Bdellovibrio bacteriovorus: one gene and its partner. The protein of the gene in region 1 binds, or shares a complex with, the protein of each later gene. Links are inferred from orthologs where the notes say so. Each region holds a gene or a part of one and is shown on either strand. Other genes may lie near its edges. The genes, in order: dnaN and dinB.

What was found.
Region 2: the proteins of dnaN (region 1) and dinB are in contact, whole or in part, in a solved structure (PDB 1OK7), measured with the Escherichia coli proteins. The link is inferred for Bdellovibrio bacteriovorus from one-to-one orthologs.

What each region holds. Positions count from the first base shown.
Region 1 is NZ_LUKF01000001.1:558,137-570,461, reverse strand. What follows is about bases 9,562-12,325. They hold dnaN (DNA polymerase III subunit beta), read right to left. Parts: upstream 11,615-12,325; coding sequence 10,508-11,614; downstream 9,562-10,507. Other genes in these bases: dnaA (chromosomal replication initiator protein DnaA), read right to left, coding at 11,842-12,325; recF (DNA replication/repair protein RecF), read right to left, coding at 9,562-10,508. Outside these bases: AZI85_RS02835 (4-hydroxythreonine-4-phosphate dehydrogenase PdxA), read left to right, coding at 1-131; AZI85_RS02830 (phosphomannomutase/phosphoglucomutase), read left to right, coding at 177-1,547; AZI85_RS02825 (ATP synthase F0 subunit C), read right to left, coding at 1,983-2,303; atpB (F0F1 ATP synthase subunit A), read right to left, coding at 2,341-3,030; AZI85_RS02815 (hypothetical protein), read right to left, coding at 3,020-3,376; AZI85_RS02810 (AtpZ/AtpI family protein), read right to left, coding at 3,383-3,607; AZI85_RS02805 (tetratricopeptide repeat protein), read right to left, coding at 3,607-4,404; gyrA (DNA gyrase subunit A), read right to left, coding at 4,406-6,889; gyrB (DNA topoisomerase (ATP-hydrolyzing) subunit B), read right to left, coding at 6,916-9,333; more of recF, read right to left, coding at 9,381-9,561. UniProt on the Escherichia coli protein: Confers DNA tethering and processivity to DNA polymerases and other proteins. Acts as a clamp, forming a ring around DNA (a reaction catalyzed by the clamp-loading complex) which diffuses in an ATP-independent manner freely and bidirectionally along dsDNA.
Region 2 is NZ_LUKF01000019.1:55,745-68,236, forward strand. What follows is about bases 5,091-8,021. They hold dinB (DNA polymerase IV), read right to left. Parts: upstream 7,126-8,021; coding sequence 6,055-7,125; downstream 5,091-6,054. Other genes in these bases: AZI85_RS14940 (hypothetical protein), read right to left, coding at 5,091-5,231; AZI85_RS17695 (hypothetical protein), read right to left, coding at 5,323-5,946; AZI85_RS14955 (lysophospholipid acyltransferase family protein), read right to left, coding at 7,158-7,994. Outside these bases: AZI85_RS14920 (peptide-binding protein), read right to left, coding at 81-1,703; AZI85_RS14925 (agmatinase family protein), read left to right, coding at 1,852-2,907; AZI85_RS14930 (arsenate reductase family protein), read left to right, coding at 2,900-3,259; AZI85_RS14935 (mechanosensitive ion channel family protein), read left to right, coding at 3,706-4,866; more of AZI85_RS14940, read right to left, coding at 4,863-5,090; AZI85_RS14960 (hypothetical protein), read right to left, coding at 8,036-8,599; AZI85_RS14965 (phosphoenolpyruvate carboxylase), read right to left, coding at 8,684-11,032; ligD (DNA ligase D), read right to left, coding at 11,029-12,492. UniProt on the Escherichia coli protein: Poorly processive, error-prone DNA polymerase involved in translesion repair and untargeted mutagenesis. Copies undamaged DNA at stalled replication forks, which arise in vivo from mismatched or misaligned primer ends.

The DNA of each region.
Region 1 (12,325 bases):
GCATTCCCTTTGTCAGAACCAGTGTCGATCACGGGACGGCGAAGGATATTTTCGGTTTAAATAAAGCCAATCCGCACTCGATGATTGATGCCATTCGCTGGGCTATAAAATTAGCTCGACTCTCGCGTTAAAAAATCATATTTCTAAATACTTCCACTTATTTACAGAGGTGACTTATGTTTCAACCGGTTATTTTTAGAGAGTACGATATCCGTGGGGTTTACAACGGACAATTCGACGATAATTTCGCATACCTCTTAGGCCGCGCTTACGTTGTTTACATGAAACAAAATAAAGGCCTTACAAATCCAACAGTGGCTTTGGGTTGTGATGCGCGTGAAAGTTCTCCAGCAATCATCAAGAATCTTGCAAAAGGTATGATGGACTCTGGCGCTAAAGTTATTCACTTGGGTCTTGTTACAACACCTGTTTGTTATTTTTCAACTTTTGAATTGAAAGGCGTTGATGGCGCGATTCAGGTTACAGGTTCGCACAATCCTCCAGAGTACAACGGCTTTAAAATTTCTGTAGGCAAAGGCACAATCTTCGGTGCGGAAATTCAAAAACTACGCGAGATTATCCAAAAAGGTGAGTACATCGATGGCAAAGGTTCTGAAGAACACTTCGACATCAAACCGATGTACTACGAGCGCTACAAAAAAGAATTCGGCACAATCAAAGACACAAAAGTCGTTCTTGATTGCGGTAACGGCGCTGGTGGATCCGTAGTTCGCGGACTATTCAATGCTGTTGGTTTAAATCCAACAATTCTATTTGAACAACCAGATGGAACATTCCCGAATCACCATCCAGATCCAACTGTAGAAGAAAATCTAGAAGATCTAAAAAAACAAGTCGCTAAAGAAGGTGCCGTTTGCGGTATCGGCTTTGATGGTGACGCCGATCGTATCGGTGTTGTCGATCACACGGGTCGCATGGTTTACGGTGACGAGTTGATGGTGATCATCGCTCGCTCTATCTTGGCTGAACAAAAAGGCGCGAAAATCATCGGTGATGTTAAATGTTCGGATCGCTTGTACCACGATGTTTCTGAACACGGCGGTCAACCGATCATGTGGAAGACAGGTCACTCTTTGGTAAAAGAAAAAATCAAAGTAGAAAAAGCTCCCTTCGGTGGAGAAATGTCAGGTCACGTCTTCTTCGCGGACCGCAACTACGGTTACGACGATGCTCCTTACGCAGCTTTGCGCTTGGTAGAGATCTTAGCAAAAACTGGAAAAACAATTCCGCAATTGCTTGAAGGTTTACCGCCAGCTTTCAACACGCCAGAAATCCGTATCGACACAACTGAAGAGAAAAAAGTTTTGATCGTAGAAAAAATGATCGAAGCCTTCCCGAACAAACCAGACGCCGACTACAAAGTGGACTTCACTGATGGCATCCGTTTATCTTTCGAAGACGGTTGGGCTCTATGCCGCTCATCAAACACACAACCGGTTGTTGTCGTACGCTACGAATCCACAACTCAAGCCGGCCTCGACAAAATCCGCAGCCGCGTAGAAGCCGTAGTAAACAAGTACCTCTAAAAGGTACCTGCTTCCCATCGCTTCAAAAAAGTACCAGGTTAAAAAAAGAAAAGCCCGTTCCAAAAGAGCGGGCTTTTTTATTTGGAGCCTTCACCAGACTCGTCCGTGTTTCACTCCTGCCGTGTTAATAGCCCGATTCCCAGTCACCGGTCCTTAGGCTATGTATACGTTGGAGGTATTACTTCAGATACCTAATACTTAAAAATAGTCAGGATCAGCAAAATAATCACAAGGATTACTTTAGTAATCTCAAGAATACGCCGAATACGTAAGTACGTGTTTTTACGCATCGGATACCTCCTGTTTTATCGGACAGGAGATCCACCAAAAGCGAGTCTGGCAAAGGCCTGATTCGCTTTTGCATTTTTTAAGCCCTGAAAATAAAAAAGGCCGGGGGATACCCAGCCTTTTTATTTGATCGGTCTTGTTAGACGATTACGCCAAACGCAATGCGATGATCAACGCGTAGATAACCAATGACTCGATAAGAGCTAGACCCAAGATCATTGGGATCAATAGTTTACCAGAAGCTGCTGGGTTACGAGCGATACCATCAAGAGCTGTAGAAGCTGTTTTACCTTGAGCCATTGCACCTGCGAATACAGACAATGCGATAGCGATAGCAGCTGCGATAGCAACCAAACCGCGGTCAGTAGCAACAGAAGCAGCAGCTTCAGTAGCAGCTGGAGCAGCTTCTTGTGCGAATGCAGATACAGAAGCCAACAAAGCAACCATAGCAACGATCATTTTTTTCATGTGATTTCTCCTCAATATGAGTGGTTAAGTTTGCTCTCTAGTGATCGTGTGCAATCGCGAATGCCACGTAGACCATTGAAAGCAATGTAAATACAAAAGCCTGAACAAAACATACGAACAATCCCATGATGTAGAATGGGATAGGTACACCAATTGGTACTAGATCCAAGAACACAGACAATACTGTGTGGTCACCCATCATAACGTTCGCAAGACGAAGACCCAAAGAGAACGGACGAACAAAGTGTGAAACTAGTTCGATCACGAACATCAAAGGAGCAAGGAAAAGAACCGGACCCATGAAGTGTTTAAGATAAGCGAACACGCCGTTTTCTTTCACACCTTGGAAGTTATAGAACAAGAACATCAAAACACCGAAACCGAATGTCGTGTTGATGTTTTCAGTTGCAGGAGTCATCCCTGGAATCATCCCGATCAAGTTGTTCAAAAGAATAAAGAAGAAAACAGAAGTGAAGAAAGGAACATAGTGTTTACCGTGTTCACCGATAACCATCTCTGCAAGTCCATCCATCATTTCGGTCAACATTTCCATGATGCCACGAAGAGAGAATTTGCTTGCTGGAAGAACTGCCGTTTCACCTTTACCAAGTGAAGCGCGAGCTGCCATACCGATAGCCATTGTTGCTACTGTAGCGGCACCAAGAGTTGCAACGTGTGCGTACTCGTGACCAACACCAGGAATGAGTTGTGTCCAGTTAAATGACATGGTCTTTTCCCTCTCGTAAGGCTTCTTTCACCGCATACACAAACGCTGAAAGAATAAAACTAGCAACCCCCATTGCGAACCATAAGGTATCGAACCATGGCATGGCTGTTAGCTTAAAGATAATAATCCCTAAAATCGCGTACTTAAATACAATGATACCGATAGACAGGGCAACCAATTTCTTCTGGAAGATAAGGCTCCAGCCCCAACCCAGTAATAAAAAGCTAAGAAAGATGGTTGAAGACCCCGCCACAAAGGATAGCGCGTGTTGCGGTGCGGAAAAAAGATGCAAAAGCAGGCCGCCAAGAACGATCACAAAGATTTGCGCTATTAAAATAGGTTTCATGGCTTCCTAGGGTTTGTCGGAATCTGAATTCTTCTCATCCTCTTTTTGCAGCTTACGAAGAAGCCAGATGACTCTCCATAACCAACCAATCAAAGCCGCAAAGGTCAAACCCACAAAGATAAGGCCTTTTGTTTGATACTTTTGATCGAGGAATTGCCCTAGGTAAAAACACCCCAAGATCAAACCGACAAGTTCAAAGCCCATGGATGCAAAAATTATATACTTCTTCATTACTTCCTAAAGCCTTTCGCTCCCGGAGCATTTTTCATGCGCTCTTGCATGCGCTTGATTCGAAGTTCGATGTATTCAGGTGGATTGTATTTTTCTTTATGGGCTTCAAGAACGGCAATGGCACTCTTAAAATCCAAATTTTCTTCATAACAAACAGCCAAAGTCAGCGCGACGTTTTCTTGAATCGCCTTTTCAGGATACTTTTGAATGAGCTCTTTAAATATCTCTGCTGCTTTTGCGAAGTCTTTGCGCGCGACCAAGATATTTCCTTTTAACATCAAAGCACTAAAGCGAGTGTTTTCATCACCTTTAAGTTTTAAGAGTGAATCAATCTCGGACTCAGCTTGAAAGAAATTATTCTGATAGTACTGAGCACGCGCGATGTTCATCTTATATTGAGCCGCCTCTAGATCCGTGTGAGGCATCTGTTGAAGCTTACTATATTCAATGATCGACTGCTGATAGTTCTGAAGATTATTAAAATAAATCGCCGCTATTTGCTTTTGCGATTCTAGGCGCTCTTTTTCGTCGGTGGAATGCAAAACAATGAAATGATGATAATCAACGGCTTTATTGAAATCTTTGATCTCAAAAAACGAAATGCGTGCAGCTTCGCGAGCGGCTTCTAAAGGATATTTTGTCGGAGCATTTCTTTTGATGACTCGATCTAAATAGCTCAGGCCAATACGGTAATGTTCCTGAGCTATTTCTTTTTGGGCTTGCTTATAATCCGCCTCCTCTTGGGAAGAGCAGGCGGTGAGGGCCAGCACTAAGACAATCAGAAGGCCTCTGACCATCTTAGTGAGTGACTCCTGCCGGAGCCGGTGTTGATTCTTCAGTTGCATCATCTTCTTCAACGACTGCAACACCTGTCACGGTTTCTTCTTTTTCATCGATATTGATCAAACGGACACCTTGAGTGTTGCGTCCTAGAACAGAGATGTCCGTCACTTTCATGCGGATAACTTGTCCTTTATCAGTGGAAAGAATAAGTTCCATTTTTTCTGAAACTTTCTTCGTACCGATAACCACGCCCACTTTTTCCGTCGTTTTCTGAGTGATAATACCAACACCACCACGAGATTGGATGCGGTATTCGCCTGTTTCAGAGCGTTTACCGTAACCTTTTGATGTCACCATCAAGATAGTGTCTTTCGTGTTTTTCTCTAAAACTTCCATCGCCACAACGATGTCGTCTTTAGCTAAAGTGATAGCTTTCACACCACGAGCCGTACGACCCATTTCGCGCACGTCGGCTTCGTTAAAGCGGATCGACATACCTTCTTTAGTCGCAATGAAGATATCACTTTGACCGTCAGAGATCTTAACGTCGATAACGCCGTCTTCAAGATCTGTCGTCAAAGCTATGATACCAGCGGCTCTTGGATTCGCGAATGAATCTAAAGATGTTTTCTTAATCACACCTTTTTCAGTCAACATAACAACGTATTTGTTTTCGCTGAATTCATCCACCGGAAGAATCGCACGAACACTTTCACCACTTGCTAGCTGAACGACGTTTGCCAAAGATTTACCCTTAGAAGTGCGGCTTCCTAGAGGAAGTTTATGCACTTTACACCAGTAAACTTTACCCTTGTCCGTGAAGACAAGAAGCATAGTCTTAGTCGAAGCGGAGAATAGATCTGTAACGTAGTCTTCTTCTTTCGTTTCCATGCCTTTTAAGCCTTTACCACCACGTTTTTGCACGCGGTATTCAGCTGTCGGCATACGTTTGATAAGACCTGTGTTGGTAACAGTGACAACCATGTCTTCATCAGCGATCAAATCTTCGTCTTCAATATCATCAAGGTTACCTTGGATTTGAGTACGACGAGGATCTGCGTAACGTTTTTTAATATCTTCTAGTTCGCCCACGATAATTTTGTAAATTTCGCGAACATCAGCAAGAACGAACTTCAACCAGTCGATTTGTTTCATCAACTCTGCAAGTTCTTGGATGATTTTATCACGTTCTAAACCCGTCAAACGTTGCAAACGCATTTCAAGAATCGCAACGGCTTGGCGTTCTGAGAATTCAAATTTCGACATCAAGGCTTCACGAGCCGTCGTCGCTTCTTTGGAAGCGCGGATCGTTTTGATCACTTCTTCGATGTGATCCAGGGCTTTTTTCAAACCTTCCAAAATGTGCGCGCGCTCTTGGGCTTTTTTAAGTTCGAAGATACAACGTTTCGTAACAACGTCACGACGGTGATCAACGAAAGCTTCAAGCATGCCTTTAAGATCGAAAGTAACCGGTTGGTTTTTCGCATCCAAAGCCAGCATGATGATACCCAAGCTGATTTGCATTTGCGTATATTTGTAAAGGCGATTCAAGATCACGCTGGCGTTTTCACCGCGTTTCAATTGAATCACGATACGCATACCTTCACGAGAAGACTCATCGCGGATATCAGAGATACCTTCAATTTGTTTGTCGCGAACAAGGTCTGCAATGCTTTCGATCAATTTTGCTTTATTAACTTGGTAAGGGATCTCAGTAACGATGATCTCTTCACGGTCTTTACCCGGTACAATTTCCGCAACCGCTTTCAGTGTGATGATACCACGGCCTTTTTTATAGGCCTGCAAGATACCTTCACGACCTGCGATCACACCGTAAGACGGGAAGTCCGGGCCCTTAATGTGAACCATCAAGTCTTCAAGAGTACATTCAGGTTTATTGATAAGTTCAATACAACCATCAATCACTTCGCCCAAATTGTGCGGAGGAATATTTGTCGCCATACCAACGGCGATACCGGAAGAACCGTTCACCAAAAGATTTGGGAACTTCGCAGGAAGAACTAGAGGAATCTGCAAAGAGTCGTCGTAGTTCGGTCCGAATGGAATAGTTTCTTTATCGATATCTTGCAGAAGTTCTTCCGCAAGGTGAGTCATACGGATCTCAGTGTAACGCATAGCTGCCGCGCTATCACCGTCGATAGAACCGAAGTTTCCTTGTCCATCCTCAAGTGGATATCTCAAAGAGAAATCCTGGGCCATACGAACCATAGTTTCGTAAACCGCAGAGTCACCGTGAGGATGGTATTTACCGATTACGTCTCCGACCACACGAGCAGACTTCAAGTAAGGTCTGCCAGGTCGGTTGTTCATTTCACTTTGTGCAAACAAGACACGGCGATGAACAGGTTTTAGACCGTCACGAACATCGGGTAGGGCACGACCCACGATAACGGACATCGAGTACTGAAGGTAGGCATCACGCATTTCCTTACTGACATCGACGCGGGTTACGCCTTTTTCTTCATTATTATTTTCCATAACTTCACCAACTTAAAAAACTAAAATTAAACGTCCAAACTACGAGCAAGAAGGGCATTGTCATGGATGAACTGACGACGCGGTTCAACCATTTCACCCATCAAGATTGAGAATGTCTCATCCGCTGCAACAGCATCATCGATATTTACTTGAAGAAGAGTGCGGTTTTCCTTATTCAGCGTAGTTTCCCACAACTGCTCAGGATTCATCTCGCCCAATCCTTTGTAACGTTGGATGTACATTCCTTTTTTCGTAGATTCCATCACGTGAGTGTAGAATTCGTTGTAGTTATCGAATTCGATTTCTGTTTCACCTTCCAGGATTGTCATTGGAAGAGTGCTGACACCTTGGATGTCATTCCAGATTTTACGAAGCTCGATGATTTCCGAAGAACGCAAGCTTTCAAGACTGAATTTCGTCGTCATGCGATCTGCGTAACGAACAGTGTAGATGTCAGCATAAGGTTTTCCTGTAGCTTCATCTGTTTTAACTTCGCCTTTGTATTCAGTGATACCCAGCTTTTGATTTCCTTTAATCCAGTCGCCTAGATCATTCAAAGATGTTTGGATTTTTCCAGCATCTGCAAAAGTCTTTTCGAAATCACCAATTTTGCTTAACAAGAAATACAAAACGTCTCTGTCGTATTTTTTCGAAGACACACGTAAAAGATCGTTGAATCTTTGGATGTTCAAAATCAGTTGGCGAAGATCTGCTTCTTTCAAGCTCTCTTTCCCTTTGATTTTGAAAGCATTAAGACCAGAACTCAAAAGGAACTCAGTCAATGCCGCTTCGTTTTTCAGATAAGTTTCTTCTTTACCTTTTTTCGCACGGTAAAGAGGTGGCTGAGCAATGTAAACATAACCGCGCTCAAGAACTTCTGGCATTTGACGATAGAAGAATGTCAAAAGCAGAGTCATGATATGCGATCCATCGACGTCGGCATCGGTCATGATGATGATTTTGTGATAGCGGATTTTATCCACGTTCACGTTGTCTTTGCCGATACCCGTTCCTAAAGCCGAGATGATAACTTTGATCTCTTCAGAAGAAATAATTTTATCAAAACGCGCTTTTTCCACGTTCAAGATTTTACCTTTCAAAGGCAAAATCGCTTGCGTACGACGGTCACGTCCTTGTTTCGCGGATCCACCGGCAGAGTCTCCCTCCACCAGGTAAAGTTCGCAAAGTGCAGGATCACGTTCTTGGCAGTCCGCCATTTTACCTGGCAAAGATCCACCATCCAACGCCGTCTTACGACGAGTTAAATCACGAGCTTTACGAGCGGCTTCACGGGCACGCGCTGACTCCACACACTTAGAAATAATATTTTTAGCAACCGAAGGATTGCGATCCATCCAGTCGGCTAATTTTTCATTTACCAGAGCTTCAACGATACCTTTGACTTCCGTGTTACCCAGTTTGGTTTTCGTTTGCCCTTCGAATTGAGGTTCACGAACTTTCACCGAGATAACCGCTGCCAAACCTTCACGAATGTCTTCACCCTCAAGGTTTGCTTTCAAATCTTTCAAAAGATTTTTTTCAGTCGCGTAAGCATTCGTTGTACGAGTTAAGGCCGCACGGAAACCCACAAGGTGAGTACCACCTTCGTGAGTGTTGATGTTGTTACAGTATGTGAAAATGGATTCCGAATAAGAGTCATTCCACTGCAAAGCGATTTCAACATCGACGTTGTCTTTTTCACCTCGGAAATAAACAACTTCATTGTGAAGAGATTTCTTAGATTGATTCATGTACTGAACGAATTCAGCCACGCCATTAGCGTATTGGAAATCTTGTTTTTTACCTGAACGCTCATCTTTCAAAGAAATATGAAGACCTGCATTTAGGAACGCAAGTTCACGAAAACGATTCGCAAGGGTTGCGAAATCGTAGATGACTGTTTCGTCTTTGAAGATTTGACGATCTGGTTTGAACGTCACTGTCGTTCCAGTTTTAGCGGAAGCTTCACCTTGAGCAACCGGCGCCACAATACGGCCGCGCTCGTAGTTTTGTCTCCATACGAAACCTTCACGATGAACTTCAACAGAAACACGATCAGAAAGCGCATTTACGACGGAAGCACCCACACCATGTAGACCACCGGATACTTTGTAACCACCACCGTCGAATTTACCGCCGGCGTGAAGTACGGTCATAACGATTTCAAGAGCAGATTTTCCATTTTTATGAGCGCCCACAGGAATACCGCGGCCATCATCTTCCACTGAAACTGATTCATCGGCATTGATCGTGACGTAAATGTGTTTGCAATGACCTGCAAGATGTTCGTCTACCGAGTTATCCACAATCTCATACACAAGATGGTGATAACCTTTGAAACCGGTATCACCGATATACATCCCTGGACGTTTACGAACCGCTTCAAGTCCTTCAAGAACCTGAATCGAGTCGGCGGAATATGTTTTTTGTTCTTCGACTGACACTGTGTACCCCTCACTGACTGCATACACTCTGGAAACCCAGAGCGAAGTTATTCATCGAGGATGTGACCATCCTTGATGCGCAAAACGGAAAGCTGATCGAGGCTGAAAGATTCAGGCAATGTGAAATCTGTCGTCGTCACAAAAATCTGCGTATTGATCTCGTGTAAGAACGTAATCAGTGCATCTCTTTTGGCTTTATCGAGTTCAGATAAAACATCGTCTAACATCAAAACCGGATAGGTTCCGTGAGCCTTCCTATGATACACAATTTGGGCCATTTTGAAAGACAATATGATGGCTCTTTGCTGCCCTTGGCTACAATAAAATCTTGAGTCTTTTTGCCCATATAGGAACACAATATCGTGCTTGTGAGGGCCTACCAGACTGGTTCCAGATGAGAGCTCCGCATCATGCAGTTCATTCATCCTTTTTTGCAGAGCAAATTGGACTTGTTCTCGGGAAAAACCCACCGCATTTTGATCCGAAATCACGTATTCCACCGAGATATCCACAGCGTCATTCTTCGAAATGTACTGCATGGCATTATTAAAGTCTTTGGAAAGACCAGCCAGTGCCGTGATCCGGGCGTAGCTTAAATCGGCCGCTAAACGCAAGAATTGGGGGTTTAGAGCGTCCAAAAGGTTCACCGTGACCGTTTTGTCGTTCAAACCCTCCAAATAGTTTTTAAGGATCTTATTGCGCGTTTTCAAAGCTTTGCGATATTCCGCGATCAAATCCGCATTTTTTCGTTCAAAGGTGATGAGCAACTCATCCACAAGTTCGCGGCGATGATCCGCACCTTCTTTGATCGATGCTAAACTTTCAGGACTGAACACGACACTAGCAAAAATTTTGCGAACATCGGTTGAAGAAACCTTCTTGTCATTCAAAGTTAAAACTTTGCGACTTTTGCTTAATCCAAGTTTGAGTTTGTAGTGAAGATCATTTTGAGTAATCAGCGCTTGAATCAATGCCTCTTGGTTATTCGAGTTGATCAAAGTGCGATTGTCACTGTAGCGGAAGGAGTCTCCTTGAGAAATTAGATACATCGCCTCAAGAAGATTTGTTTTACCCTGACCATTTTCACCGACGAACACATTCACACGCGGAGAGAATGGAACCACTACGTCCCGATAATTACGAAAATTAACAAGACGTAGCTTTTCAAAAATCATCAGATTCTCATAGGCATCACAACGCAAGTGTAAGACGTGTCGTTGTGAGGACGGATCAATCCCGGAGAAAGATGATCATTCAATTCGAAATCAATTTTGTCTTGGCTCATGCTCGTCAAGATATCAGTCACATACTTCGCGTTGAAACCGATTTTGATTTCTCCGCCTGCGTATTCAACTTCGATTTCTTCTTTCGCATCACCAAGCTCTGGGTTGTTTGAAGAAATTTCCATGCGGCCGTTTGAAAGATTCAATAACACCGCTTTGGATTTTACGTTCGCTAAAAGTGATACACGTTTTAGCGAAGTCAAAAATGCTTCACGGTGGATCATCACTTTTTGCGGAAGTTTCTGTGGAATAAATTGTTGATAATTCGGGTACTTTCCTTCGATCAAACGAATCATCAAAATTGTTGATGAATGTTTAAGTACGAATTGAGAACCTTCAATCGCGATTTCCACATTGCCATCGATGCCTTCTAAAATCTTTTTGATTTCATGAAGACCTTTACGAGGAATGATAACACCTTGAGTAGCTGCCACTTTCACTTCCGAAAGTGGTTTATTCACTAGACTCATACGGTGACCATCTGTTGCCACCATTTTAAATCCGCCTTGAGGTGAAAGTTCAAAGAACACACCGTTCAAGTGGTAACGAGTTTCATCGTTAGAAACTGAGTAGATTGTTTTATCAATCATCTCTTTCAACACACCGGCACTGATGCTGATGAAACCTTGAGAGTTGTATGTTGGGAAGATCGGATATTCTTCAGCAGAGATACCTACGATTTTTGAAGTGTACTTCCCTTGCTTGATTTCCAACCAGTTGTTTTCTTTTTTGATTAAAGTAATGGGACCTTCAGAAAGTTCTTTTGCGATTTCAAAAAGACTTTTTGCAGATACTGCCACTTTACCTGGCTGATGAACTTGAACCTTGGTTTGGTCAGTAAGGCTGACTTCCAAATCTGTGGCAAAGACTTTCAAAGCATTTTGGTCAGCTTCCAAAAGAACGTTGATAAGAATGGGCATTGTATTGCGCTTCTCAACAATGTTCTGTGTCTTTCCGATAAGGCTTAATAAATCTCTTTTATCAATTTCAAGTTTCATACAACCTCTTGAGCCCTCTTATTAACTATTACTATTAATATAAATAACTAGTAGTAGTAGTAGGGGCGTGGAAAACCTAACAAATCCCCTAAACCCATGTAAACACTAAAAAACACTTGTGGATAAAGACTCTGCATAAATCGTCTTAAACTCGGTTGATTTTGGGGGTAACTTGGATCCACATTTTAAGCCCCAATTTTTTCCTCAACCTTATCCACAGTCCACATTCACACCCCTGTGATATTGTGGATTCTCTGTTCTAAATCTTCGATATCTTTAGAAATATCTTGATCCGTGGATTGTAGATTCTTGACGCGTTCTAGGGCATTCATCACCGTAGTGTGATCTTTTCCGCCAAAAGCCTTCCCGATATCCACCAAAGATTTATCTAAGAACTTCTTTATCAAATACATCGCAATTTGACGTGGAACGACAATTGGTTTGGCGCGAGTCGAGGATTTAAGATCCAAAACACGCACTTTAAAATGATCAGCCACAAGCTTCATGATCTCTTCAACAGAGATCGTTGATTGCGTTTCATGGTGCGAAAGAATGCGTTTAACGAGCTCATGATCAATCGGCAGGCCTTGTAGTTCCGAGAACATTTTGACCTTTTTAAGATTGCCTTCAAGCTCTCTGATTGAACGTTTCGAGATTCTTGCGATGTAGTTCACAACATCTTCCGGCAAACGAACGTTAAATTTTTCGGCT
Region 2 (12,492 bases), on another replicon or contig:
TTTTAGTGAGGCGCAAGAAAGAAGGCGTACAATGTACGCCTTCTGGAAAAAAAATTAATATGTCGGCGCCTGGGTGAAGACTATTGAGCCTTCAACCACCAGTAATCTCTACCGATCTCATATTTGAATGTCTCTGCAGGCATGCCCATGCGAGATGAGTTAGCATAGAAAGCGTATTTATCGTTGAATAGGAACGCGTATGGAGCATCTTCAGCGATTTTAGCGTAAACCTTTTTCAAAGCCGCTACACGTTTAGCCTTATTCGGCTCAACACGAGCTTCGTCGATCAATTTGTCTACTTCTGGGTTTTTGTAAGCGATGAAGTTAGATCCACCCGCTACAGAGCTCGCAGAGTGCCAGATTTGTTTTGGATCTGGATCTACAGAACCGCCACCCCACGCCATTGTCACAGCGTCGAAGTTGCCTTCGTCAACAAGCTTCAAGAATGAGTTCCACTCAAGATATTTCAACTCCATATCGATGCCGGCTTTTTTCAAGTCTTCACGATACATAGTGTAGTATTTTTCAGTGTCTTTTGATGGGTAGATCAAAGTGAATTTGAATTCAGAACGCTTGCCGTTCACTTCTTTTTCTAGAACGCCGTTTTTGTCTTTATCAGTCCAGCCAGCTTTAGCCAAAAGTTCCTGAGCTTTCTTCGGATTGAACTCTAGAGCTTTGTTGCCTGGGTTGTATTCAGAACGCAAGTAGATCGCACCGTTAGCAAGATCAGACATGCCGTAACGGAACTTTTTATTCATCTCTTCACGGTTCAACAAGTGAGCCAAAGCCACACGCACGTTTCTGTCTTGGAACAACTCTTTGCGGAAGTTCCAGCCGATGAAGCCGTAAGATTTAGGAGCACTGTTTTCAACTTTGTGCTTGATGATTGTTTTGCCCCAAGGAGCACCTTCTGTTTTCTTCATGAAGGCTTCAACACGTAGATCAAGGTAATCCAACTCACCTTTTTTCGCGCGCTCAAGTTCTACGTTTTCATCTTTGTAGAAGCGCATAGTGATTGTGTCGAAGTTGTACATACCAGCGTAAGCTGCATCTTTGTTGCCATACCATTTATCAAATTTTTTCAAAGTGATAACTTGGCCACGGTCAAACTTAGAAAGCACGTAAGGACCCGCGCAGATAAGTTGGCGGTTCATTTTTTTAGATTTTTCGATATCGCTGTAGATCTTCTTAGGGATCACAGTCAATGTCGCTGCAGATTCGAAATTGTTGAAGTAAAGATCACGCGCCGTGAAACGGATTGTGTGCGCGTCGATAACTTCCGCTTTCGTCAAACCTTCGTAGTAAGGGCGCAAGTGAGCCGCTTCATACTTTGGTTCAAAGATAGCGTCGAAAGAAAACTTCACGTCGTCAGCAGTAACCGGAGTGCCGTCGTGAAAAACAGCGTCTTTGCGAAGGTGGAAAGTGAATACTTTATTGTCTTTGGAGATGTCCCACTTCTCAGCCAAACGAGGTTTCCAGTCGTATGTCTCAGAGTCACGAGTCGCCATACCATCACACACGTAGTTTTGTACGTAACGTGAGTAAGCGTCAGTAGCTGTGATCGGGTGAACCGTTGGAGGCTCGCCGCCAAGGTTAAAAACGAAATTTCCGCCTTTTGGTGCTTTAGCATTGGGTGCTGCTGCAAAAGCGGGTGCTGTCAAAGCTGAACTCAAAATAAGAGCTAGGAGACCCTTCATATTCATTGTGATTCCTCCAAAGAATTTCGTAGGGAATTTACGTACTTCCCAAAGTGCGGTTAAAATCGGTTATGCGAGAAAAATAATCAAGTTATTGCTCGATTGACGCTATGCTTAAATGCTATAAAGCTGTCCATTCTCAAGGAGTAAATAAATGTCTGATAAGACGGTGAAATTCGATCCTACCACAACCATTTCTGCAGAGTTTGGAATCTTCGGTATTCCTATGACAGAAGAAGAGTCCAAAGTCGTTCTAGTTCCGGTTCCCTGGGAGGTCACAACTTCTTACGGTGAGGGTGCTTCACGCGGTCCTCAGATCATCCGTCAAGCCAGCGAACAGATCGATCTTTTCGACATCGAAGTCGGCAAAGCTTATGAGGTCGGTTACCACATGCGCGACTTCCCCGAAGATCTTTGCGCGATGAATGACAAATTCAAAGCCGTCGCCCAAGAACTTATCGAAATGCGCACAAACTTGAGTGAAGACGAAAAGAAAATGAACTCTTTGGCAGCGCAAGTAAACGAAGCCTGCGAAGAGATGTCGCAATGGGTTTACGACCAATGTTCTGACGTTCTGAAAAAAGGAAAACTTTTAGGCCTGGTGGGAGGCGACCACTCCACGCCTCTTGGAGCCATCCGTGCGGTGAGCGATAAATTCAAAGGCGACTTCGGTGTTTTGCACATTGATGCGCACGCGGATCTTAGAAAAGCCTATCAAGGCTTTAAACAATCTCACGCTTCGATCATGTACAACGTGATGACAGACGCGAAGAAACCAAAAAAGTTGGTTCAAGTTGGCATCCGTGATTTCTGCGAAGAAGAATACGACTTCAGCAATTCACGTGAAGACATCAAGACATTCTATGACTTGGAACTAAAACGTCGCATGCTGAAAGGCGAAACCTGGGAACAAGTTTGCAAGGACATTATTAAAGAACTTCCACAAAACGTTTATATCTCTTTCGATATCGACGGCTTGGATCCAGCCTTCTGCCCTCACACGGGAACTCCAGTTCCGGGTGGCTTGAGTGTGGATCAAGTGTTCTTTTTGTTCCGCGAAGTACACGCTTCTGGCCGCAAGATCATCGCTTTTGACTTGAATGAGGTTTCCACGGGCGGCTTGGAAGAGCACGAAGTGGAATGGGATGGAAACGTCGGTGCCCGCATTCTTTATAAAATGTGCGGTTGGTTGGTGAAGAGCAATGCTTAAGGTTTACGAATACGCGAAGTGCTCAACGTGCGTGAAGGCACTTAAGTTTTTAGACGCGAAAAAAGTAAAATACGAAAAGCTTCCGATAGTGGATAAAGCTCCTTCACAAAAAGAGCTTAAAGAAATGCTTTCCGCCTTGAAAGAGCGCGGTGGCAGCATCCGTAATCTTTTTAACACTTCAGGTGTTATGTACAAAGAAATGAAGTTGAGCGAAAAGCTTCCGAATATGACGGAAGCTGAAGCCATCAAACTTCTTTCTGAAAATGGTAAACTTGTAAAAAGACCTTTTGTTATTTCTAGTGAAACTCATCTTGTGGGCTTCAAAGAAGATGAGTGGAAAAAAGAATTCTAATTCCAAATAAAAAAAGAGGAGCGTTTCAAGCTCCTCTTTTTTGCCGCCGAAATTTCTTTTCCTAAATACTTATTCCAAGAAATCTGCTTCGCTCATTGATTCAGGTAAAATCATCTTTGAGTTTTTGGCGGTCTACGGCTGTGAGGTCGATGGTGTAATGCTTCAGTTCTATTCATTTTATAGACGAAGTATATGCCGGCGAAAACCATTGCAAAAAATAATATCACGACGGTTAAGCTGACCATAATTACCTTCTTCCTTCAGTCGTTACAAAGACAGTTTGCCACTATGAAAAATGAATTTCGACCCCACACTGTCAGCAAACAATGAGGTCGGGGCGATTTTGTAGTTTTGTCCTGACTTTCCCCACATTCGGCCCGGCAGAATTGAACAAATTCCAAATCTATTTTGCAATAAACAGGTCTCGTGGCGTGAAAGGAATTTGGATGTTTGAGGATTTTCAGAACTCAAAGATGATGCATGATTTGCAAGTCGTTGCAGCTGCCGGAGGTCCTTGGCCTTGGGTCTTTGCACTTATTGGTGCCATCTTAGGAACCTTGGTCATCAAAGCTATTCTAAAAGCCATAGCTCCCCGATTGACTTATATAACTTCGCGCACATCACGTCAGCTTGATGACATCTTAGCCGCCTGTCTGACGTCGACGAAATCATGGTTTATTTTTGTTTGGATTTTCGTTCCGATTCTTCATGCCATGAATGCAGATGACCGAGTGCTTGCCTTAGGAAAAGCTTTGTTAGTTTTTGCAACGGCATTTCAGATAGCTCTTTGGGGATTATTTGCAATCCATCGTTGGCGCGACAATTATCTTAAAAAAAAGACGGGCACAAATTCGAGCACTGTTTCGGCGATGGGTATCATCACGACGGTCTTGCAAGGCACGTTGATTGTGGCTCTGGTGCTTATCAGTTTAAGCAACCTGGGTGTGAATATTGGAGCATTGCTTGCGGGCTTAGGCGTAGGTGGTATCGCTGTAGCCCTCGCCGCCCAGAATATTTTGGGCGATATGTTCGCATCACTTTCAATTGTGCTTGATAAACCTTTTGAGGTCGGCGACTTCATCACCGTTGGACCGCAAATGGGAACGGTTGAAAATATCGGAATTAAAACCACCCGCGTAAGAAGCTTGTCTGGAGAAGAGCTGGTTTTTTCCAATCGAGATCTTTTAGACAGTCGTATTCAAAACTTCAAACGCATGTGGAAAAGACGCGTGCCCTTGCGCTTTAGTGTTCCCCACACAACGCCCCTTCCCGTTATTCGACAAATACCGGGATGGATTTCTGAAATCGTGAAGCGACAAAAGGACATCGAGTTAGAAAGAAGCCATCTTGATGCTTTGGGATCTTCATCCGTTGAGTTTGAGTTCGTGTATTGGGTGCAGACCCCGGACTTCAATGCGCACATGGACATCAAACAAAATATATTATGGGGAATTCAAGAAAAACTTCAGTCACAAAATGTGCGTTTGGCCTTACCAGGGCAATCACTTTATATTGAAGCACTCCCAGAAGTCGTAGAAAAAAATTACGCGGAAAACACTCCATCAGATCCGAAGAAAACCCCGAGTGGTCCGGCTCTGGATCACTAATGAAGTGGAGAAGTCACCTTCCCCGCAAACCCCATGACGAGCCAAGCGTCAACAATGACAATCTCGACAACGGCATCATAAAGATAAACTTTCGATATCACTTTTTTAGAGACATAATAGATGTCTGCACCAGCCAACATCAGAGGTGCGCCGGCACCCAAAATAAAAAGACTTGTAGAAACTTCGTTGAGGAAATAGGCCGCCAGTAAAACAACACCAATAATCGTGATAAACCAACCTACAATACACAGAAGCCATACGTCCGTTTTTGGACCGGTGATTTTTGCAAAACTAGGATAGTGAAGAATGGGCCAAAGCCCCGTGATTAAATAAAAAAGAGATTGTCCCAACAGCAAAACACTCATGGAACTTTTATAGAAGACTTATCTACGAAGGTAAACTTGGCTTTCGACACTTCAGGAAGGGCGGACGTAAAGCCCTTCCTGAAATTTCTTATTACATACAAAGAGTCGCGCCGGTTTCAGGGCTGCAACCATTCCAGAACGTTTTTTTGCAATACATGTTTTGTGGAGTTTTCCATTTTCCTTTAGCCATGCAAGATTGCCAGTAGGCACTTTGCACATCGGAAGCTTCGGCATCAAAGTCCGCCACAACTTCTTTCATAAGATCGCGCGCTTGTGCTTCAGACATATCCAGTTTCAAAGCCACAGCTTTGATTGTTTCTGTTTTTGGCAGGCTGCGATTTGAAATAGACTTGATCGCTTTTTCGTTCAAACCAATAGCCTCAAATGCCGCTAATCCTTGAGTTGGAACTTTGTCAAAAGCTGCTTTAATTTGTTCCGCAGTTTCGAGTTTGATTTGGTGTCGCTGAGCGAATGCCACCACATCTGGATTTGCTTCAACCAAGCCTGGAACTTCGGCGCTCCAACAACGATGTCGTCCGCATTGACGATAACGTGGAGGACGACGATCATGATGGTGATGATGGCCATCATGGCTGGAGCCAATGCCAATGCCGATGGCAACGCCGATAGCTCCTGCTGCAATATCCGAAGAGTCACAGCCTGTATTACAAAATAGAGTGGTGATAAGAAGCCCTGATAAAATAATCTTCTTCATAGTGGTCCTTTCTTTTACCGATGTCTCAATGACACCGGCTTTAAGCCGTGGACCAATAGAGCAACGAGAGTGCCAAAAAAAGTGTCACCAGTTGGTAAGTATTATAAATTAAATCGCGAACTTCAGTTGCGGCGAGTCACCATTCTCTGAAGGTTTCTTCTGTGATCCCAAACGCACGCCTAAGCCCACTAAGCGAACAGGGACACTTCGACGAAGCCAGGCTTTTTCTAAAAGACGTTCAAAGTCTTCTTTCGTAGGAACCGACCTTGCGACTTCTTCATGTGTGGTTTGTTTAAAGTCATAGAATTTCAATTTCACCACGAAGCCACGAATGCGGTCTTCATATTGTCCTTTTTCAAGCCGACGCAAGAAATCTTCGTACAGTGTCGGAATGGCTCTGCGGCATTCTTCAAGGCTTTGTAAATCTTGATTGAAAGTTTCTTCAACGGTTAAAGACTTTCGCTCCCATTCGGTCACGACGGCGCGATTGTCTTCGCCCCGTGCAAAGTCATAAAGTTCTTGAGCGCGCGATCCAAACCAGTTGTGAAGCTCTAATACAGTGTATTTCTGGATGTCACCGCAGGTGTGCAAGCCCAGATCGTGCATCTTCTGCGCCGTCACCTTCCCCACACCAAAAATCTTTTCTACCGGCAGGTCTTTCACGAAAGCAGAAACATCTTGAGGTCGAATGACAAATTGACCGTTCGGCTTTTTCCAATCGCTGGCGATCTTTGCTAAGAACTTATTCGGAGCCACTCCCGCAGAGGCCGTCAGATTCAACTCCGTAAAAATAAGTCGACGGATTTCTTGCGCAATCAAGGTCGCACTGCCACCAAAGAGCTGACAGTCGGTGACATCTAAATAAGCTTCATCAAGCGACAAAGGCTCAATCTTGTTCGTGAATCTTTCAAGAATTTCGCGAACTTTACGGCTTTCATTTTTATATAAGTCGAAATGAGGAGGGATCAAAATCAGATGAGGACACAAACGAACCGCTTGCGAAGACGGCATTGCTGATCGCACGCCATACTTGCGTGCTTCATAGCTTGCCGTCGTTAAAACGCTTCGGGTGTTGGGTGGACCGCCAATGCCCAAGGCTTTCCCCTTGAGCTCCGGGCGGAACTTCACTTCCACCGCCGCGTAAAAGCAATCCATATCAATGTGAATGATCTTCCTCATTTACACATTATTTACATATGTATTTTAAGAAATCAAGTGGGATCTACCTGCATTTCTGCGGGAGGCTGATCTTCTACTGGAAGACCTTTTACTGGAACAAACTTAGACGCAATCAACGCATGAGCTTTTTCTGCGATCACACCGCGATCATCTTCGGGAGTCGAATGAATTTGCTCTAAGAATTCGATTTCACCAATCACAGATTTTAAAGTCGCCGCTCTCCACATCGCAGTAGCAAATGGGATATCTCCGTACCAGCAAACATGATCACGCCATTTCAAGGTGAAATCTTCTCCGTTAATTTTACGGAAGTTAATGACGACCGGCTGAATAGGCACACCGGCGTGAGCTGCCGCCATCATCAAAGTCTTTTTAAATGGCAAAACTTTTTCGCCATTGGTGGAAGTCGCTTCTGGATAAAGCACCACACGGAATCCTTTTTTCAAAGTATTCACGATGGTTTTCATTTCTTCTAAAATGCGCGTGCGACTGCGGCGCTCAACATAAATACAGCCACCCATTTCAGTCAAAAGACCCAGAAACGGCGTTTCGCGCATTTCATTTGAAGTTACAAAAACCATCGGCGTGCAAGAGGCTAACATCATGATATCGATGAAGCCCATGTGATTACTGATAAGAAGAAATTTTTCGTTGTCAGCAGGCTTATTCTTTACCAGAAGTTTTAAGCCCATAGCTTTAATAATCAGACCACTAAAAAACTTTGCGTTTGCAGAAAACGTCTTCAAACGTTTTTCAGGTGAACGTAGAGCGAAGTGGCAAACAAATGACCAAATCAAAAACGTCAGAATGATTACGATAAAGACTAAAATTTTAACGACGCCGCGAACGCCCGTAACAATATTTTCCACAGGCCCCATTTAAAACCTGTGCGGCAAAAATGGTCAAGAAATCAATTCGCGCAGTCGACTTCTTCTATCGACAGAATCAAATCGCGGGTAAAAACGCGACCTCGACCCTCGCCCATCACCGTGCCCGCCAGGTTTCCACGCAGGATGGCTGAACCACCACAACTTGTTTCAACAACGGCTCCTTGTTGGCCCAAAGATTTTTCAAGTTTTGAGGTTTGCTCTAAAGCTTCGACTTCCAAGGTCTGCTTTACAGACTGCTCTCCTGCTTTAAAGATTTCCAGATCTACGCGAGCGCGCGTGTTTGCAGGATATGCACGAAGACTTGTTGTTTGATGAGAGTCTGACACGACGATTTTTTTGCCGGCCGAGGCTTTAAGATTTAAAGCAAAAGTGCAAGTGCCACGGGCGACCCGCTTGTCTTCATCTTTGCGAATATAAAGACCCGTAGGAATTAAAAAACGATGAGTCGCAATTTCACGGACTTCGTGAGTTCCCACCGCAGTTTCACAGGCATTGCCCGCAATTTCCACCGTGTCGAGAGTTAATGCTTGCGCCTGCATCACACAGAGACTTGTTGCTGCCGCTAAAATAACGCCTTTACCCATAAATCCCCCTTTTTGTCTGGAGCTTTTTGCCACCAGGACAACCCCTAGTAAAGCGCCATTCAAAGAAAGTGCCAGGATACTTTTCTATCCCGTGGTCAACATGCCACTGGCAACACCGGTGACAGTTTCCCGAAGCAAAGTGACATCTTTTTCTTTCAAAGCAATGAGCTGAAGAATATTTAAAGGATGTATTAGCGGCGAGCGAAGCGCGATGCTGGTTTCCAACCAAGGACGATACCACAAAAGGCTTTCTTCACCGGTGATTTCGCGTACCGCCAGTCGACATTGTTCGTATTCTTCGGTGAAACGTTGAACCATTTGTTCAGCGACTTCTTTAGGAAGTTCTGAAGAGTGCAGATACATCGCAAATATCTCGAGTTCTACTTTTTCCAGGGTGAAGCCCAAAAGTTTAATATAAGAACGAAACAGAGACGATTCTACGAACGCACGAATGAAATGAACCTTTCCTTCTTCATTCAAATTTTTCCAGAAACTGCCAACGCCCCACCAGCTTGGAAAAAGAATCCGTGTTTGAGTCCAACATAAAACCCAAGGAATCGCGCGCAAGTGCTTAATATCCACGGAGCCTTGTCGCTTTGCCGGGCGAGATCCTAATTTTAAGTCTTTCAAAAAGATGTAAGGTGTCGCCGTTTCAATCAGCTGCAAGAAGGCAGGTTCTTTTAAAAGCTCCTGATAGGAATGCTGCACGAACTGAGAAAGTGTTAACAGGTCCTTTCGGGCGCGCGGACTTTCAAAGCGGTCTTCTCGCTTCTGACTTTGATCGCGAGCCGACTCCAGTCGATCCAACTGACTTCGCAGAATTTCGGACGAGCTGTAATTGCGATAAATCATCTCTCCTTGGACTGTGACCTTGACCGTGTTCAAGGCAGAATGGGGCCACCACTCCGTTTGCTCTTGGATACTGCCCCCACCCCGTTCTACACTTCCGCCGGAGCCATGAAAAAAGACAGGTTCTAAGCCATGGGCCTTAATCACTTTTTCCAGTTCACGAATCGCCGAATAAATTAAAAAGCGAGAAGGAAATGATCCGTTCTCTTTGGCTGAATCAGAGTATCCCAGCATCACTTCAAATTTCTTCGACCATAAATTTTCAATGTGTTTGCGACGGGTGGAATTTTTTAAAAATTCTTCGACGATATTCACGCAAGAGCTGAGGGAATGGGCGCTTTCGAAAAGTGGAATAACCGGAAGTCGGGCTTTTCCCAGATACTTTTCCACAAGCTGAACACCGGCAATCAGATCTTTGGCGCTTTCAGTTTGGCTCATAACAAAGCCGCGCACATAGAACCGAGGATCGTTTTCAGAGGCGATCTTGCCCAGCAACTGAAGCATGCGGGAAATCGCGGATTTCCGCGAGGACACTTTGAGGGCCTCGTGAACCAGCGAGGCTTCTTCTCGCAACTCTAACGGCACCACCAGCCCCGGAAATACTTTTAGTAAAAGCTTGATCTCGAATAAGACGGAAGACTCTACACCTAAGAATCGACGATAGTCTTCCAATAATTGATCCAAGGTCTTTTGAAGCAATTTAGTTTTTTTAGAATCGCCAGGCTTTATTCGTTTTAATTGAGAAAGAAGCTTGCGCATGTTTGCAGCTAAACCCAGAAGCTGTTCCATTTCACTTTGATGTTTTCCGAAAGTATGCTCTAAGGGCTCAAGGTCCTTCATAAAGAAGGAAAATTTGTCTTGAATCCACTGCAATAGAAATTGCCGAGCCATCTGCAAACTTCCCAAAAGAGTCTTTTCATTCACTCCGGGATGGCCGTCTTTGTCGCCGCCGACCCAAGAGCGAATATAAAAAGGAAGTTTCTGGGAACTTTGTTCAATAAACACACGCATCACATCTTCGTGCAACGCCAAAGAATAAATATATTCGGCCTCATCCATCACCGAAGGTTTTCGCTGCTTCGACATGGGGATGCGCCAAGTGATTTTCAAAAGAGCAAACAGTTCTTCCGTGTCCTTATCCTGTTCACTTTCTAAGTGTCTCTCTAAAAGTTTTTGAATCTTTTTAAAATAGTAAATGATGTCAGGGTTTCGCGACTCCGTCGGGTGCGCTGTCAGAACATGAACAATGTGACCATAACTATGGCCCTCTTCAGAGACGACTTTCGTCTCTTGACGAAGACGGTGTGTTCGATAAGCCGACTCACATGAATTGATCAGTTCTAACATTAAAGCAAAGGCATGAGCTACGGCATATTGGTCTTGCCTTGGAAGATGGCTCAAATCGTTTTTAATTTTAAGAAGACCCGGTAGCTTTCCACCATCCTCGGTCTTTACGTATTGACGTAAGGACTCAATACGATCAAATCCCTCTTCACCAAGCTCAGACTTAATCACCTTTCCCAGTTCGGTGACGGACCAGTTCACAAGATTCGTAAGCTCTTTGGGCAGTTGTTCTGGATTCATAGAGCCGGCTTTAAGATCGAGATTTTTTGATTGTACTTAAAATAGTCCTTCCAAGGGTCGACCTTGCGATGTTTAAGGTGTTCAATAGCTTTCTCTAAGGTAAATTGATCGGGCCCTTTGATCTTTTTTAAATCCTTCCAGTCAATCGGCATTGCCACGGCACTCTTTTCTCGCGCACGAAGCGAATATGGCATCACCGCTGTTGCTCCACGACCGTTACGAAGATAATCTACGAAAATCTTTTTATCCCGGGCCTTTTTAGAAATAGTTGTTGTATACATATCGGGATTTCGATGAGCCATTTCCTGCGCCAAAGTTTGCGAAAAAGACTTGATCTGATCCCAGCTATAAATCGGTGCCACCGGAATATGGACGTGCAAACCTTTGCCTCCCGATACTTTCAGAAAACTTTTTAATCCTAAATCGTCTAGTATTTCCTTTAAATCTTCGACGGCTTGAACAACTTGCTTCCACGAGGTCCCCGGTCCCGGATCAAAATCCATGACGATAAGATCGGGATGTTCCACAGCTTCTCGGCGGGATCCCCACACGTGAATTTCAAAAGCACCCATTTGTGAAAGTGCTAGAAGTCCTTCCGGCGAATCCAAGGTCAGGTACGCCTTCGTGCCGCTTTTTTCCTTAATGCTGACCGGAGTGATAAACTCGGGCACTGTTCCAGCAATATGCTTTTGGAAAAAGCACTGCTTCGAGGTCCCCTCGGGGCAACGCAAAAGATTGAGAGGCCGGTCTTTCACGTGCGGAAGAATAAGATCCGCATGATCCTGATAAAATTTAGCGACCTGAATTTTCGTTATCTTTTCCTTAGCATAAAGAATCTTATCGGGATTTGAGAGCTCTCCTCGAAGATATTCATCAGAGACCTCTTGTCGCTTAGAAACCTTGGCCTTCTTGGCGGTTTTTTTCTTAGCTGAAGAAGACTCTCCTAAAACCTCTTTTAATGGCTTCGCCTTTTCAATATGAATTTCTTTAGCGGCTTTATCTTCTCGCAGGCCATGAAAGACCGCGGTTCTTAGAATTTTATCGGAAGTCCAATTCCCGAAGGTCACTTCGGCAACCAGCCCTGGCTTCAACCAATGCGTGCCTCTTTCACGAGGAGATTTAATATCAAAGGGAGATGTCTTTTGTTCTCTTCGCGATAGTTTTTTTAGAATGTCTTCGATTGATTTTTCTGTAAACCCCGTTCCGACTTTTCCAACATAGCGAAGCTGATCGCCTTCATAGACTCCTAAAAGCAGGGCGCCAAAGGACGCACGCGCGCCCGTTCCTTCAGTGTATCCCCCGATGACGAACTCTTGGTGCAGCTTGCACTTGGTTTTAACCCAAGAACTGCCACGGCGGGATTGATAAGTGCTATCTTGGTCCTTTGAAATAATACCTTCGAGCTGATAATCACAGGCTTCCTTAAAAAGATCTTTTCCGAAGCCTGCCATATGTTCACT